DNA from 3 places in the Brenneria uluponensis genome. Region 1 is predicted to be linked to each of the others. Evidence: predicted binding sites of a transcription regulator. Region 1 holds the regulator's gene; each other region holds the start of a gene.
The links. The regulator CRP, encoded in region 1, controls carbon source genes, mostly activating them, when cyclic AMP is high. The targets are predictions, from matches to a motif close to ATGTGANNNNNNTCACAT.

Region 1 (5,717 bases):
CATAGGTATCTTTAGCGTTTTGTTAAAGTAAATTTCTTGTCATCCCTTTCATGCTGGAGACAGGTACAATGGCTTTTACCGCTTTAGCCCACAAGCATGTATCGAAAAAAATTGCGGGTATTCTTGCGGGTATAAAAAGAAAGATCAAATAACATTTTTATTATTTATCAATAAGTTAGGTTTGATATGCTGCTATTAATTGATAACTATGATTCCTTTACCTATAACCTGTATCAGTATTTCTGTGAGTTGGGTGAGAATGTGTTGGTAAAGCGCAATGATGAACTGCAACTAGCAGATATTGAACGGTTAGCACCGCAGAGACTGGTGATATCACCTGGTCCTTGCACACCGGATGATGCTGGCATCTCGCTGGCGGCTATCCGCCATTTTGCCGGTAGACTGCCGATTCTGGGGGTTTGTCTTGGGCATCAGGCGCTGGGGCAGGTGTTTGGCGCACGAGTGATCCGTGCCCGGCAGGTAATGCATGGCAAAACATCATTAATTCAGCATACCAATGTGGGGGTGTTTACCGGGTTGGCTCAGCCGTTGAACGTCACGCGTTATCATTCTCTGGTGATCGACAAGGCTTCTCTGCCTGACTGTTTCGAGATTACCGCCTGGAGTGAGCATCAGCAGGGAATAGATGAAATCATGGGCATTCGTCACCGTTCTCTGCCTCTGGAAGGGGTGCAGTTTCACCCGGAAAGTATCCTGAGCCAGCAGGGGCATCAGTTATTGAAGAATTTTCTTGGTTTATAGTCATATAGTGGATAATTTTCTTTTCCAGCAGATTAATGATTGCCTCGTTATGACTTTTTATGCATATTTATTGACTATATTTTCATTCAAGGTAGTGAGATATTGAGGCGGGGAAGCAGATGGCAACAGATAAAATGGCGGTAACAAGAGACACTCACAATAAAGTAATACTTCCGGTTTATGCACCAGCGCAGTTTGTGCCGGTTAAAGGCAAGGGAAGCCGGGTTTGGGACCAGCAAGGTAAGGAATATATCGATTTTTCCGGCGGGATTGCAGTGACAGCGTTAGGGCATTGCCATCCGGCGTTGGTTGAAGCACTCAAACAGCAGGGGGAAACCCTGTGGCATACCAGCAATGTTTTTACCAATGAACCGGCTTTGCGGTTGGCAAGCAAGCTTATCAATGCGACGTTCGCGGATCGGGTCTTTTTCGTTAATTCCGGTGCGGAAGCTAATGAAGCGGCTTTCAAGCTGGCTCGTCACTATGCCATCAAGCGTTACAGTCCGTACAAAACCAAAATCATCGCGTTCTATCATGCATTCCATGGCCGAACACTATTTACTGTGTCGGTGGGGGGGCAGGCGAAATATGCGGATGGTTTCGGCCCTAAGCCGGCAGATATTATCCATGTACCGTTTAATGATCTGGCCGCTGTCAAAGCCGTTATGGATGACCACACCTGCGCGGTGGTGTTAGAGCCGGTGCAGGGCGAGGGTGGTGTTATTCCTGCAACGCCGGAATTTATAAACGGTGTGCGGGCGTTGTGCGATCAATATCAGGCGCTGATGGTGTTTGATGAAGTTCAGTGTGGGATGGGACGCACCGGTAAACTGTTCTCTTATATGCATTACGATGTTCAGCCGGATATTTTGACTACGGCCAAAGCGTTGGGCGGTGGTTTTCCCATTAGTGCAATGCTGACCACCGAGGAAATTGCTTCGGTGATGACGGTGGGGGTTCACGGTACGACGTATGGCGGTAATCCGTTGGCCTGCGCGGTGGCGGAAGCGGCGTTGGATACGATTAATACGCCGGAGGTGCTGTCAGGTGTGGCCGAGCGTCACGATCGTTTTGTGGCGGCGTTGAATACTATTAATGCGGAGTTCGGCATTTTCGACGAAATTCGTGGTCAAGGACTGTTGCTGGGCGTGGCGCTAAAACCTGAATGGCAGGGTCGGGCACGGGATTTCCTGACTGCTTCTGCTGAGCATGGCCTGATGATTTTGGTGGCAGGGCCGGATGTGATCCGTTTTGTACCTTCATTAGTCATTGAACTGGCCGATATCGATCAAGGCATGGCGCTTTTCGCCAAAGCGGTGGCACAGGTCGTCAACGGTCAGTAAGCCGTCTTTAGACAAAACGAAAAGAGCGTGCTGTGGCACGCTCTTTTGTTATCTGATATGGGTTAGCGGGTGCCATAAACCACGATGGTTTTCCCATGGGCAGATATAAGATTTTGATCTTCCAACATTTTCAGTATACGGCCTACTGTTTCGCGGGAGCACCCCACGATTTGGCCGATTTCCTGGCGGGTGATCTTAATCTGCATGCCATCTGGGTGGGTCATGGCATCAGGTTGTTTGGCCAGATTAAGCAACGTCTGAGCAATACGACCTGTTACGTCCAGGAAGGCAAGATTGCCCACTTTCTCTGACGTTACCTGTAGACGGTTCGCCATCTGAGCAGATAATCGCATCAGAATGTCAGGGTTAACCTGAATCAGTTGACGGAATTTTTTATATGAAATTTCAGCAACTTCGCAGGCAGTTTTGGCTCTCACCCAGGCACTTCGCTCCTGGCCTTCTTCAAACAATCCGAGTTCACCAATAAAATCCCCCTGATTGAGATAGGAGAGAATCATTTCTTTGCCTTCTTCATCTTTGATCAGCACTGCGACAGCACCTTTCACGATGTAGTAAAGCGTTTCTGCTTTTTCACCTTGGTGAATAAGCGTGCTCTTTGATGGATACTTGTGAATATGGCAATGAGAAAGGAACCATTCAAGAGTCGGGTCTGTTTGCGGTTTGCCGAGAACCATTCGCTGTCATCCTCTGTTGTAATTCACTGCGCAAATCACAGGGTTCAGAGTTCCCTGTACGGCGTGATAACATAGTTATAATTCAAATTCCGTGTAGGCGGAATGACGTCAGGGAATATATTAGGTCTCTATCGAGTGACGTCATGATCTGCTTGTTTTTTTGCTTTGGCTCGAAATAAGCAGATTCAGGATTCGTTTGTAACACAGGTTGCACGTAGTGTCTTGTGTTGTCTCGCTTCAGCATGACTAAGCTCTGATTATCAGGCTTTTTTGTACATAAGCGATGTAATATTTCAAAAATAGTTGATTGAGGGTGAATTTATGCAGGCGCGAGTGAAGTGGGTTGAAGGCTTAACGTTTATCGGTGAATCTGCCTCCGGACATCAGGTATTAATGGATGGCAATGCCGGTGATAAAGCGCCAAGCCCGATGGAAATGGTGCTGATGTCTGTCGGTGGGTGTAGTGCTATTGATGTGGTTTCCATTCTGCAAAAAGGCCGTAATGATGTGGTGGACTGTGAAGTCCGGCTGACTTCGGATCGTAAAACCGATGCCCCTCGTTTGTTCACTGCCATCAATCTGCATTTTATCGTTACTGGTAAGGGACTGGCCGATAAGGTCGTGGAGCGAGCGGTTTCCCTTTCAGCTGAAAAATATTGCTCTGTCGCGTTGATGCTGGGTCAGGCGGTGGATATTACCCACAGTCATGAAGTGCGTGACGTGGCGTAGAGCTTTAATGACCGTGAGGTGGGTATATCTCACGGTTGTCAGTGGCACGCGCTGCTGTTCGAGGTGGCGCCGTAGTAAGTGCTGATGCTGATGTAGTGAACACGTAGTATCGAAAATGAGTGGTAGGCACCAAAATAGTGCATGTGATTATGATTCACTCTGGATGCCCAACGCGTCCATAAATAATTTTATGATCGTATTTATTCTTTTCCCTTTTTTGATAATAAAACAGAATCGGGTGAAAATGGTTAATGATTCTGAAGTAATAGGCCGTAGTAAATTTTGTTCAACATATCTTTCTGCATAATGGCAAGGGAGATAGCCAATAAAATGCCCAGTCAGAATGAGCATGGCGACAGATTCAATTTGCACCGCCTGAATATTGCTATTCTTGAAATTAAATACCTTATTTTTATGATGCATGCTGGCGTAACTATGATTAATGACTTTAGCATTTTTCAACATATCAATAGTGATATCCGAGTCATTTAAATGGAAGAATTCATGCTCGTTACTACAATATATTTGTGACTCTTCCTGATAGAGAAAATAATATTCAAACTCGCTTTTTTCTTCATAAACCGGAGCAATAGCGCAGGTTAATCGGCCTTCGTTTAATCCTCTCTCAAGATTGTCGAGCTGTTCCGTTTGAAGCCTGATGTTCAGTTTTGGTGCGACGTAAGCGAGTTGACGCACCGCTTTGGTGATGGGCGACTGACGGTCGGTGATGGTGTTATCAATCACACTGATATTGATTTCACCGAGGATTTCATTACGGCTACTTTGCAGACGATCGCGAAATTGATTGATGGAAGAAAATAGCTCCAACGTGGCCTGATAGACGATGCTGCCATATTCGGTAAGAAAGAAACCATCACGGCCACGGCTGCATAGTGTCATCCCAAGGCGAATTTCCAGATCAGAAACCTGTTTGCTTATTGCTGCCAATCCAATGTTTAATTCATGGCTTGCAGAAGTAAAACCTCCGGCTTCAACAACGCTTTTGAATACGCGTAATAGTTTTAAGTCCACATTATTGATGCTTATCTGTGAGCTTTCATTTTTTTCTGTCAGTAGGTTTCTGAAATCGGAAAGTTTACTTTCCATAATTGGTATTTACCTCCCGATGTTTTTTCAACAAATATGATGTTCGACGGATTTAATATTATTTGTTGAGATTCATCACTATCGGGCAATAAGCTTTTATTATTATAGAGCGATTCCCCAAATATAAAATTTCTTTCTTCATTTCATTCTCAGAAAAGAATAACGCATTCAATATGCCAGCATGAGGGTTGTTATGTCCAACAGTTCTGAGCTTCTTTGGGGAGCCCGTTTTAAAAGTGCGCCTGCGGCAGCACTGACCGCGTTATCCCGTTGTCCCGATAACTATTTTTCACTCACGCCTTACGATATTGCCGGGTGTCGTGCCCATGCTCATGAGTTGCAGCGTGCCGGATTACTTACGGATGATGAAACGATCAGAATGATCGCCGCCCTGGATACGTTGGACGACGAGTTCCGCCAGGGGACGCTCCAGCCTAGTCAGAATGATGAAGATGTTCATACGTTTATCGAACGGGAACTGGTGGTTCGTCTGGGCGAATTGGGTGGAAAACTGCGTGCCGGGCGGTCCCGGAATGATCAGACCGCGAATGATTTACGCCTGTATCTCCGTGATCATGGCCGTAAAATCGTTGCCGACCTGCTGCAATTGCAGTCGGCATTAATCAAACAGTCTGAGGCACATATACAGACTCTGGCGCCTGGGTTTACCCATTTGCAGCAGGCGCAGCCCATCGTTTTTGCTCATCAGTTGATGGCGCATGCCCAGGCTTTCTCCCGTGATATTCAGCGCATGCAGGATTGGGACACGCGTTGTGCATTATCTCCGCTGGGCGCGGCAGCCATGGCAGGCTCGGCTATTGCCATGCACCCTGAACTGTCGGCCCGAGAATTGGGGTATCTGGCACCCTGCGAAAACTCCATTGATGCGGTGGCCAGTCGTGACCATGTGGCCGAGTTTCTGTTTGTCACCGGCATGCTGGGCGTCAATCTTTCCCGTTTAAGTGAGGAAGTGTGTTTATGGGCCTCGCGGCAGTTCCGCTGGGTGGAGATTAATGACAGCTATGCCACTGGTAGCTCAATTATGCCGCAGAAGAAAAATCCCGATATTGCCGAATTGTCG
Region 2 (5,717 bases), 2.2 Mb from region 1:
ACTTATGCAACTAAATATTGAGCGTGGTTATAAAAACTTCGTGTCACTGGTTGCTAAATCACGGAAGAAATCGACTGAGCAAATTGATGAAATCGCTCAAGGGCACGTTTGGGTGGGTAGCGATGCCAAAGCCAACGGCCTGGTGGATCAATTAGGCGATTTTGACGACGCAGTGAAGAAAGCCGCTGAGCTGGCAAAACTCAATCACTACCAACTAAGCTGGTTTATGGAACAGCCAAGCCTGTTCGATGTCATGTTTAATCAGGTGAGAGGTTCCGTTTATGCCATGCTGCCTTCAGCGTTACAGGCCATGCTACCCGCACCAGTAGCGCAATTGGCGGAAACCATTCGTTCACAACCGTCTATCCTGAATAAGATGAACGATCCACAAAATCGGTATGCGCTCTGTCTCACCTGTGGAGATATCCGCTAAACATACTGACAGCCCGGTAAGACGCCGGGCTGTTTTCCTGCTGGTTACATTTATCGTCCAGCGTTTTATCTCTTGTAATGATATCCATGCAAAAAAAATCCATTTATGTTGCCTATACCGGCGGTACCATTGGTATGCAACGCTCAGAAAACGGCTATATTCCCGTCTCCGGTCATCTGCAGCAGCAGGTAGCCAACATGCCGGAATTTCATCGACTGGAAATGCCGTCTTTCACCATTCACGAATACACGCCGTTAATCGACTCTTCGGACATGACACCGGCGGACTGGCAATCTATCGCCAATGATATTCAGCAACACTATGATGATTATGATGGTTTTGTCATTTTGCATGGCACAGACACCATGGCATTTACGGCATCCGCACTCTCCTTCATGTTGGAGAATCTTGCCAAACCGGTAATAGTGACAGGGTCACAAATTCCATTGGCTGAACTGCGCTCGGATGGCCAGACTAATCTGCTGAATGCGTTGTATGTAGCCGCCAATCATCCAGTGAATGAAGTCAGTCTGTTTTTTAACAACAAACTGCTGCGTGGAAACCGAACCACTAAAGCTCATGCTGACGGTTTTGATGCGTTTGCATCCCCCAACTACCCTCCGTTGCTGGAAGCCGGTATCCATATCCGTCGATTAGCGCCACTACCACAAACACCAGCCTCCGGTGCGCTGATCGTCCATAACATTACGCCGCAACCCATTGGCGTTATCACTATTTATCCCGGTATTTCCGCCGATGTCGTCAGCAACTTTTTGCGCCAGCCCGTCAAGGCACTGATATTGCGATCTTATGGTGTCGGTAATGCCCCACAAAGTTCCGGACTGCTTAATGAACTTCGCCAGGCGTCAGAGCGAGGCATTGTGGTCGTTAATCTGACACAGTGCATTTCAGGACGAGTCAATATGGAAGGATACGCTACCGGTAACGCACTAGCGCAAGCCGGTGTCATCAGTGGTTTCGATATGACGGTTGAAGCCGCACTTACAAAGCTACATTATTTACTCAGTCGTGATGATCTCTCGCCAGTCGATGTCCGCCGTCTGATGCAGCAAAATCTACGCGGTGAGCTGAGCGACAAAGATTAAGAGGAACAGTTATGAACAGAGCGTTATTACTGATCGATTTGCAGAATGATTTCTGTCCAGGCGGCGCATTGCCGATAACTGACGGTGGCCAGGTTATTTCAGTAGCCAATCGAGCCATTGAAGCTTGCCAGGCAGCTACTGTTACAGTTATCGCCAGTCAAGATTGGCATCCGGCGAATCATAGTAGCTTTGCTATCAATTCTGGCTCAGTGGTGGGGGAAATAGGTGAATTAGACGGTTTGCCACAGGTTTGGTGGCCGGTTCATTGCGTACAAGAACAGACCGGCGCCGATTTTCATGCTGATCTCAATCGCCAAGCCATAAACTGGGTTGTACGTAAAGGTACGCAAAGCAATATCGACAGTTATAGCGCCTTTTTTGATAACGGGCATCGAGCTAAAACCTGCCTGGACGATTGGCTGAAGGCACACAGTATTAACCGACTCACCGTTATGGGACTGGCGACAGACTACTGCGTTAACTATACCGTGCTGGACGCTCTGTCCTTGGGATATCAAACGGAAGTATTGGTCGAAGGATGCCGGGGCGTCAATCTACAGCCGCAAGACAGCCAACTGGCGCTTCAAAACATGGCGCATCATGGTGCCACATTGATAGACTTGCCGACGTTTATCGACTCTCTTTCATAAAGTGTGTGAGCCGATCGGAATAACCCGTAGTAACATCAATTACGACGGGTTACTTAAAATCAGGATGCTTTCAGTTGCCTAATCCTGTGGTTTCAGTGTAATTATTGGTGCTTCCTGAAATTGCTGTTTCAGTGCTTGCTTACTTTTTATTTCAATTTCACCTTGTGTATTAATGCTCATGTGTTCCGCATCAATATTATGCTGGGACTGCCACAGCATCACTATTTGCAACGAATTTTCTTTCTGTTCCGCAGTCAGTGACACACCATCCGGCCATTTACCTAATTCGACAGCCGTTACCAGTCGCTGATAAATTTCCGGGGTCATAGTATTGATCAAGTCATCAAGTTGCATCTGTCTTCCTGCCATCCAACACGTTTTGCTGAAACGTTTCAAGTCATTAGATTATGAAACCCATTATCCGTCTATTTTTTCTCCATCGTCCGTATCAGTGAAACTGAGTGACGTGGAGTTCACACAGTAACGCTCACCGGTCGTCTCCGGGGGACCATCAGGGAACACATGACCTAAATGGGCATCACAATGACCACATCGGATTTCGATCCGTCGCATATTGTGTGAATAATCATCCAGATAACGAATCGCGTCGATGGATACCGGTTGATCGAAACTCGGCCAACCACAGCCAGAATCATATTTCCGGTCAGAGTAGAACAACGGCTGCTGGCAACACAAGCAGTGATAAACGCCAGTTTGCTTGTTATGAAGAAACTTGCCTGAATATGCCGGTTCGGTGCCCCGCTGTTGTGTGACATAACGCTGCATTTCAGTCAGACGCTCCAGCGCAGGTTGAGAAGATGTATCTTTTGTCATGGCTTTCTCACAGAGACTTAAAGCATTATCTACCGATGTGGTTTTTAATTCTAACAAAAAATTAACACCTGAGTAGGCCATTTTGGCCTACACTATGACCCAATAGCAGGGCATAATTTTAATTGTGATCTCCGTCTCAATTATGTTTGTGATAGGTGTTCTATTGATGAGGTATTCCTCATATCATTGAGGCATATGATCTAGTTACACTGATCGCTGTTTTATCGTGCAAAGATTGTTCAGAGTTTTGACTTATAGCAACTATTGACACGATTCCGCTTGACGCTCAGTAAGGTTTTTGTAATTTTACAACCAACCTTTATTCACTAACCCATAGCTGGTGGAATATATGACTATTAAAGTAGGTATCAACGGATTTGGCCGCATCGGCCGTATTGTTTTCCGCGCTGCACAAGAACGTTCTGACATCGAAATCGTTGCTATCAACGATCTGTTAGATGCAGACTATATGGCTTACATGCTGAAGTATGACTCCACTCACGGTCGTTTTAACGGCACCGTTGAAGTGAAAGACGGCCATTTGGTAGTTAACGGCAAAACTATCCGTGTTACCGCTGAAAGAGATCCGGCTAACCTGAAATGGGGCGAAGTTGGCGTTGATGTCGTTGCTGAAGCAACCGGTATCTTCCTGACCGACGAAACTGCTCGTAAACACATTCAGGCTGGAGCCAAGAAAGTCGTTTTGACCGGTCCTTCCAAAGATGCTACCCCGATGTTTGTAATGGGTGTAAACCACAAATCTTATGCTGGACAGGACATCGTTTCCAACGCATCTTGCACGACTAACTGCTTGGCTCCGTTGGCAAAAGTTATCAATGACAATTTCGGTATCGTTGAAGCATTGATGACCACTGTTCATTCAACTACCGCTACTCAGAAAACAGTTGATGGCCCGTCTCACAAAGACTGGCGTGGTGGCCGTGGCGCGTCTCAGAACATCATTCCATCGTCTACCGGTGCAGCCAAAGCTGTAGGTAAGGTCATTCCTGAACTGAATGGCAAACTGACGGGTATGGCGTTCCGTGTACCGACCCCGAACGTATCTGTGGTTGACCTTACTGCCCGTCTGGCAAAACCGGCTTCTTACAAAGAAATCTGTGCGGCTATCAAGGCAGCTTCTGAAGGCGAACTGAAAGGCGTTATGGGCTACACGGAAGATGACGTGGTTTCTACCGACTTTAACGGTGAAAAACTGACATCTGTGTTCGATGCCAAAGCTGGTATTGCTTTGAGTGACACTTTTGTGAAGCTGATTTCCTGGTACGATAATGAAACTGGCTACTCCAATAAAGTTCTGGATCTGATCTCCCATATCTCTAAATAACCGGGTGATCGATAGATGAAAAAGGGCGACACCGTGTCGCCCTTTTTATTGTCTATAGAAAACCCCCAGCTAGGCTGGGGGTTCCGTAAAGCTTTCAGCTATAAGTCGGTTATAAAAACCCCTTTCGATTTGTTAAAACACCTTGCGGTCTGGCAACTGCAAAAGTTAAACAAAAAATTGAAAGGGGGTCCCATGGGGGACGAAAAGAGCTTAGCGCACACCCGATGGAACTGTAAATATCACATCGTTTTTGCGCCGAAGTACCGAAGGCAGGTGTTCTATGGAGAAAAGCGTAGGGCAATTGGCGGCATATTAAGAAAGTTGTGTGAATGGAAAAACGTGAACCTCGTGGAGGCAGAATGTTGTGTGGATCACATCCATATGCTTCTGGAGATCCCGCCGAAGATGAGTGTGTCGAGTTTTATGGGATACCTGAAGGGTAAGAGTAGCCTGATGGTTTATGAGCAATTTGGCGATTTGAAGTTTAAATACCGAAATCGAGAATTCTGGTGTCGAGGGTATTATGTAGATACGGTGGGAAAGAATACATCGAAGATACAAGAATACATAAAGCACCAATTGGAGCAAGATAAGTTGGGTGAGCAACTCTCGATCCCATATCCGGGTAGCCCGCTTACGGGCCGTAAGTAATCCATAGATGCAAATGTCAGATCGCGATGCGCCTGTTAGGGCGCGGCTGGTAACAGAGCCTTATAGGCGCATATGAAAAACCTCCGGCTATGCCGGAGGATATTTATTTGCTGGTTAGTAACAAACAACAAACGGGCAATATCATGAACGATAAAGTTTTCTCTCTCCCCATCCTTCAACAAATCACACCTACAATCAGTCAACGTCAGTTAGATCACCTACCGGTGATCGTGGTGGAACATCCGCAAGTTCGTGCTGCCATTACACTACAGGGTGCACACCTGATAAGCTGGCAACCGCAAGGAGAGCACCCGGTATTGTGGCTGAGCGACAATACACCGTTTACAGAGAATGTTGCCATCCGCGGCGGCATACCAATCTGTTTCCCCTGGTTTGGTCCAGTATCAGAACCGAATCATGGCTTTGCTCGTCTGCTGCCGTGGGAGTTCACATCTCACAGTGAAGATGAGAAAGGTGTTCACCTGGCATTCACTCTGCGTGATAATGCCAAAACACGCGAACAATGGCCGCATGAATTCACGCTCATTGCACGTTTCAATTTAGGGAAAGAGTGTCACATTGAATTGGAATCACATGGTGATTACAGCATTACCAGCGCGTTACATGCTTACTTCCAGATTGGTGACATCAAGCAGATCAGTATTAGCGGTCTGGGCGAGACGTTCATTGATAAGGTT
Region 3 (5,717 bases), 460 kb from region 1:
TTAGTGACGTTAATCAATAAAGGTTCCTTACCAAATAGGCAAACGGTAATTTAAAAAATAGGTTTTTGCGGCGATTTGTGCATACTGTGCGTTTTCGGGCTAGTGCAACCAGGAATGGTCCGATTCGTTAATAAATTAATAACAGAAGACAAGGTTTATGAGTTCTGAACATAAACGTTCACTTCCGGCAATAACGCTGGCTGCGATTGGGGTGGTCTATGGTGATATTGGTACCAGCCCTCTGTATACGCTTCGAGAGTGTCTGTCCGGACAGTTTGGTTTTGGGGTTGAACCTGATTCCGTATTCGGTTTTCTCTCTCTGATTTTTTGGCTTTTGATTCTGGTCGTGTCCCTGAAATATCTCACCTATGTGATGCGTGCGGATAATGCGGGTGAAGGTGGCATACTGACGTTAATGTCTCTCGCCGGGCGAAACACATCAGATCGAATGACCTCTGTGCTAGTGATCATGGGCTTGATCGGTGGCAGTTTTTTTTATGGAGAGGTTGTTATTACACCGGCTATTTCAGTGCTGTCAGCGATTGAAGGTCTGGATATTGCTGCCCCTTCTCTGGATTCTTACATTATCCCCATTTCCGTTGTTGTACTGACATTGTTGTTTATGATTCAGAAACATGGGACTGGAAGCGTGGGAAAATTGTTTGCCCCGGTGATGTTACTGTGGTTTTTGTCTCTGGGGATTCTTGGTGCCCGCGGTGTTATCGCCAATCCGGAAGTGTTACGGGCGCTGAATCCTAAATGGGCGATTAACTTTTTTATTGAATATAAGTTGGTGGCTTTTTTCGCGCTTGGTGCCGTGGTACTTGCTATTACCGGGGTGGAAGCCCTTTATGCCGATATGGGACACTTTGGTAAATTACCCATTCGTATTGCCTGGTTTTCGGCGGTGCTGCCTTCACTAGTGTTGAATTATTTCGGGCAAGGGGCGTTGCTGCTGAAAGACCCTGATGCCATCAAAAACCCATTTTTCCTTCTGGCACCTGACTGGGCATTGATACCGTTATTGATTCTGGCAACCTTGGCAACCATCATTGCATCTCAGGCAGTGATTTCCGGCGTGTTTTCCTTAACTCGTCAGGCGGTTCGACTTGGCTATTTACCGCCAATGCGTATTGTTCATACCTCTGACATGGAATCCGGGCAGATTTATATTCCGGCAGTTAACTGGTTGTTATATATCGCTGTGGTCATTGTGATTGTCAGCTTTGAACACTCCAGTAATCTGGCGGCCGCATATGGTATCGCGGTGACGGGTACGATGGTGTTGACCAGTATTCTTTCCTGTACCGTGGCAATCAAAAACTGGCACTGGTATCGCTATCTGGTGTGGTTGTTGCTTGTCGTATTATTGATGATCGATTTGCCCATGTTCCTGGCTAATATGAGCAAGATTGTTTCCGGTGGTTGGCTACCTCTGACGTTGGGATTGGTGATGTTTATCATCATGACGACCTGGAAAAGCGAACGCTTTGGCTTGTTGCGTCGTATTCATGAGCATGGAAACTCACTGGATGCGATGATTGTTTCACTGGAGAAGAATCCGCCAGTGCGCGTGCCAGGAACCGCTGTCTATCTTTCCCGCGCTACTCATGTGATTCCTTTTGCACTGTTGCATAACCTGAAACATAACAAGATATTACATGAACGCGTAGTATTGATGACCATCAGGACGGAAGATGCACCTTATGTACATAATGCCAAACGGGTATCAGTGGAACAGCTATCCGCCTCATTCTGGCGTGTGATTGCCAGTTACGGTTGGCGTGAAACACCCAATGTGGAAGAGGTCTTCCACCGTTGCTGGCAAGATGGTTTAACCTGTCAAATGATGGAAACCACTTTTTTCCTGTCTAATGAATCGCTGAGCATGGGGAAACGTCCATGGTATCTGCGCTTGCGTGGTAAATTGTTCATGATGCTGAGCCGTAATGCGCTACGTGCTGCTGATCAATTTGAAATACCACCTAACCGATTGATTGAGCTGGGCATTCAGGTGGAGATATGACAAGTGAGTCGAACGTAAAAATGATGTGAATGCCCCCTATTTGCGTGAACCGTGCCATCCCCGGCACGGTTATTTTATTAATCCATGATTACCAGTCTTACTGCTTACCAGACGATTAACGCATTACTTTTCATATTCAGACACTCCGGTTCTTACTTTTGTTGAACAAGCGAAACGTTTCGATGATGATCACATTTTGATAATATTATCGTTGCCTTCTGGCGATGTTTTTTTACACTATCCTGGAAGCGAAACGTTTCGCTGTTAGGATATAGAATATGAAAAAAGGTGCGTTGCTAAATTCCGAAGTTTCTTCTGTTATTTCCCGGCTCGGGCATACCGATCAAATTGTGATTGGGGATGCGGGGTTACCCATTCCGGAAATGACGACCCGTATCGATCTGGCATTAACCCACAATGTACCTACTTTTTTGCAGATACTTGAAGTGGTAACAACAGAGATGCAGGTTGAGGCGGCCATTCTGGCCGAAGAAATTATCGAGAAAAATCCACAACTCCATGACGCACTGCTTAATCATTTGAAACAACTTGAGCTACACCAGGGAAACTTAATTTCATTGCATTACATAAGTCATGAAGATTTTAAAAAACAAAGTGGGAAAAGCCGGGCTATTATTCGCAGCGGAGAGTGCTCTCCCTATGCGAATGTGATCCTTTGTGCTGGCGTAACGTTCTGAGGCATAGATGCAACCTTTACTGCAATTGCAAGGCATCACCAAAACCTTCCCCGGTGTGAAGGCTCTTTCAGGCGCAGCCCTGAATGTCTATCCCGGTAAAGTAATGGCGTTGGTGGGAGAAAATGGCGCCGGTAAGTCCACCATGATGAAAGTACTAACCGGTATCTATCGTAAAGATGCGGGTAGTATTCATTTCTTGGGCAAGGAAGTGGATTTCAGCGGCCCGAAAGCATCTCAGGAAGCGGGTATAGGGATTATCCATCAGGAGTTAAACCTGATTCCCCAACTGACGATTGCAGAAAATATTTTTTTGGGTCGTGAATTTACTAATCGTTTTGGTCGTATCGACTGGCCGCAGATGTATGCTGAGGCAAATAAACTGCTTCAGCGTCTTAATCTGCGTTATGACAGCCGTCGTCTGGTGGGAGATCTCTCCATTGGTGAGCAACAAATGGTGGAGATTGCCAAGGTATTAAGCTTCGAATCCAAAGTCATCATTATGGATGAACCGACCGATGCGTTGACGGATACTGAAACGGCCTCCTTGTTCAAAGTGATTAAAGAGCTTCAGTCCCATGGTTGCGGCATTGTTTACATCTCTCATCGCCTGAAAGAAATCTTTGAAATCTGCGACGACGTCACGGTATTCCGTGACGGTCAGTTTATCGGTGAGAGCCCGGTCAATGATTTACAGGAAGACGCTCTTATCGAAATGATGGTGGGCCGCAAGTTGGAAGATCAATATCCGCGGCTTGATCAGGCACCCGGTGACGTGCGCTTGCAGATGACTGAGCTTTCTGGTCCCGGCGCAAAAAATGTAAGCTTTTCGCTACGTAAAGGTGAAATTCTTGGTGTAGCGGGATTGATGGGTGCCGGCCGTACCGAGTTGATGAAAATTCTCTATGGCGCATTACCCCGTACCCACGGTTCTGTGTTCCTTGATGGGCGTGAAATTATTACCCATTCGCCACAAGATGGGTTGGTAAATGGAATAGTCTACATTTCTGAAGACCGCAAACGTGATGGCTTGGTGTTAGGCATGTCGGTGAAAGAGAATATGTCGTTGACGGCATTACGTTACTTCAGCCGAAAAGGTGGTTCACTCAAGCATGCCAAGGAACAACAGGCAGTCAGTGATTTTATCCGGATGTTCAATATTCGTACGCCGACAATGGAGCAGACTATCGGTCTGTTGTCCGGTGGTAACCAGCAGAAGGTCGCCATTGCCCGTGGTTTGATGACGCGACCGAAAGTATTGATCCTTGATGAACCTACCCGCGGTGTGGATGTTGGGGCAAAGAAGGAAATCTATCAGCTAATCAATCAATTCAAACAAGAAGGGCTGAGTATCATTCTGGTGTCATCGGAAATGCCTGAAATTTTAGGTATTAGCGATCGCATTATTGTTATGCATGAAGGCTGCCTGAGCGGTGAATTCCCGATTGAGCAAGCTACCCAGGAAACGCTGATGGCTGCGGCCGTTGGTAAGCAATACGGCGCAAAGCAGGAGTAAATCACATATGAATTCCCAATCTGTTACAGCAAAAAGCTGGTTCAGCAAAGAGTGGCTGCTGGAACAAAAATCGTTGATTGCCCTGTTGATTCTTATCGCTGTGGTTTCCTCGATGAGTCCCAATTTTTTTACGCTGAATAATCTGTTCAATATTCTGCAGCAAACTTCTGTTAACGCCATCATGGCTGTGGGAATGACGCTGGTTATCCTGACATCGGGTATTGATCTTTCAGTCGGTTCGCTATTGGCGCTGACTGGCGCTGTTGCCGCTTCAATTGTCGGGATGGAAATCAATGCGCTGGTTGCTATATTCAGTGCGCTGGCACTCGGGGCAGTGATTGGTGCCGGTACCGGAGTTATTGTCGCCAAAGGTCGGGTTCAGGCGTTTATCGCTACGCTGGTGATGATGATGCTGCTGCGTGGTGTCACCATGGTGTATACCAGCGGAAGTCCTATTAATACCGGTTTTTCTGCGCAAGCAGATGCGTTAGGTTGGTTTGGCATCGGGCGTCCTTTAGGTGTACCTACGCCAATCTGGATTATGGCGGTGGTCTTCCTTGCTGCCTGGTACATGCTGCACCATACCCGCATTGGGCGTTATATCTATGCGTTGGGTGGTAATGAAGCGGCGACCCGTCTTTCAGGGATCAGTGTCGACAAGGTTAAAATTGTCGTCTATTCATTGTGCGGTCTGTTATCGGCGCTGGCGGGTATTATCGAAGTTGCCCGTTTGTCTTCGGCTCAGCCAACGGCAGGGACGGGTTATGAGCTGGACGCCATTGCAGCGGTTGTGCTGGGTGGTACCAGTTTGTCTGGTGGTAAAGGGCGTGTATTTGGAACCTTAATTGGTGCCCTGATTTTAGGTTTTTTGAATAACGGACTAAATCTATTAGGTGTTTCTTCTTACTATCAGATGATCGTCAAGGCAGTCGTTATTTTGCTGGCGGTTTTGGTAGATAACAAAAGCAGTAAATAACCTTCATTCACACAGGAATTGAGATATGAATTTAAAGAAGCTTGCTACTCTAGTTTCCGCTATTGCTCTGAGTGCTACGGTCAGTACCAACGCTATGGCAAAGGATACTATTGCCCTGGTGATTTCTACGTTAAATAACCCTTTCTTTGTTTCATTGAAGGACGGAGCGCAAAAAGAAGCGGATAAACTGGGTTATAACCTGGTTGTACTGGACTCTCAAAACAATCCAGCCAAAGAACTGGCCAACGTACAGGATTTAACCGTGCGTGGTACCAAAGTGTTACTGATCAACCCGACTGATTCTGACGCTGTGGGTAACGCCGTTAAAATGGCTAATAAGGCCAAAATTCCAGTGATAACACTAGACCGCGTTGCTGCCAGTGGTGAAGTCGTGAGTCATGTCGCTTCTGATAACACATTCGGCGGTAAAATTGCTGGTGATTTTATCGCTAGAAAACTGGGCAAAGGTGCCAAAGTTATTCAATTGGAAGGTCTTGCCGGGAC

Region 2: a site for CRP is predicted at 3,146-3,163, ahead of msrB (peptide-methionine (R)-S-oxide reductase MsrB). Genes of this name have one in related genera too.
Region 3: a site for CRP is predicted at 2,204-2,221, ahead of rbsD (D-ribose pyranase). Genes of this name have one in related genera too.

What each region holds. Positions count from the first base shown of each region.
Region 1 is NZ_CP135917.1:360,417-366,133, forward strand. It holds gene RS889_RS01705 (aminodeoxychorismate synthase component II) at 187-762, shown strand; gene argD (bifunctional acetylornithine/succinyldiaminopimelate transaminase) at 882-2,105, shown strand; gene crp (cAMP-activated global transcriptional regulator CRP) at 2,168-2,800, opposite strand; gene RS889_RS01720 (OsmC family protein) at 3,122-3,529, shown strand; gene RS889_RS01725 (LysR family transcriptional regulator) at 3,677-4,636, opposite strand; gene argH (argininosuccinate lyase) at 4,830-5,717, shown strand, end outside.
Region 2 is NZ_CP135917.1:2,538,769-2,544,485, forward strand. It holds gene sppA (signal peptide peptidase SppA) at 1-433, shown strand, start outside; gene ansA (asparaginase) at 520-1,539, shown strand; gene pncA (bifunctional nicotinamidase/pyrazinamidase) at 1,551-2,189, shown strand; gene RS889_RS11635 (YeaC family protein) at 2,268-2,543, opposite strand; gene msrB (peptide-methionine (R)-S-oxide reductase MsrB) at 2,607-3,023, opposite strand; gene gapA (glyceraldehyde-3-phosphate dehydrogenase) at 3,373-4,368, shown strand; gene tnpA (IS200/IS605 family transposase) at 4,561-5,019, shown strand; gene RS889_RS11655 (D-hexose-6-phosphate mutarotase) at 5,163-5,717, shown strand, end outside.
Region 3 is NZ_CP135917.1:4,994,093-4,999,809, reverse strand. It holds gene kup (low affinity potassium transporter Kup) at 158-2,026, shown strand; gene rbsD (D-ribose pyranase) at 2,305-2,724, shown strand; gene rbsA (ribose ABC transporter ATP-binding protein RbsA) at 2,732-4,237, shown strand; gene rbsC (ribose ABC transporter permease) at 4,245-5,213, shown strand; gene rbsB (ribose ABC transporter substrate-binding protein RbsB) at 5,239-5,717, shown strand, end outside.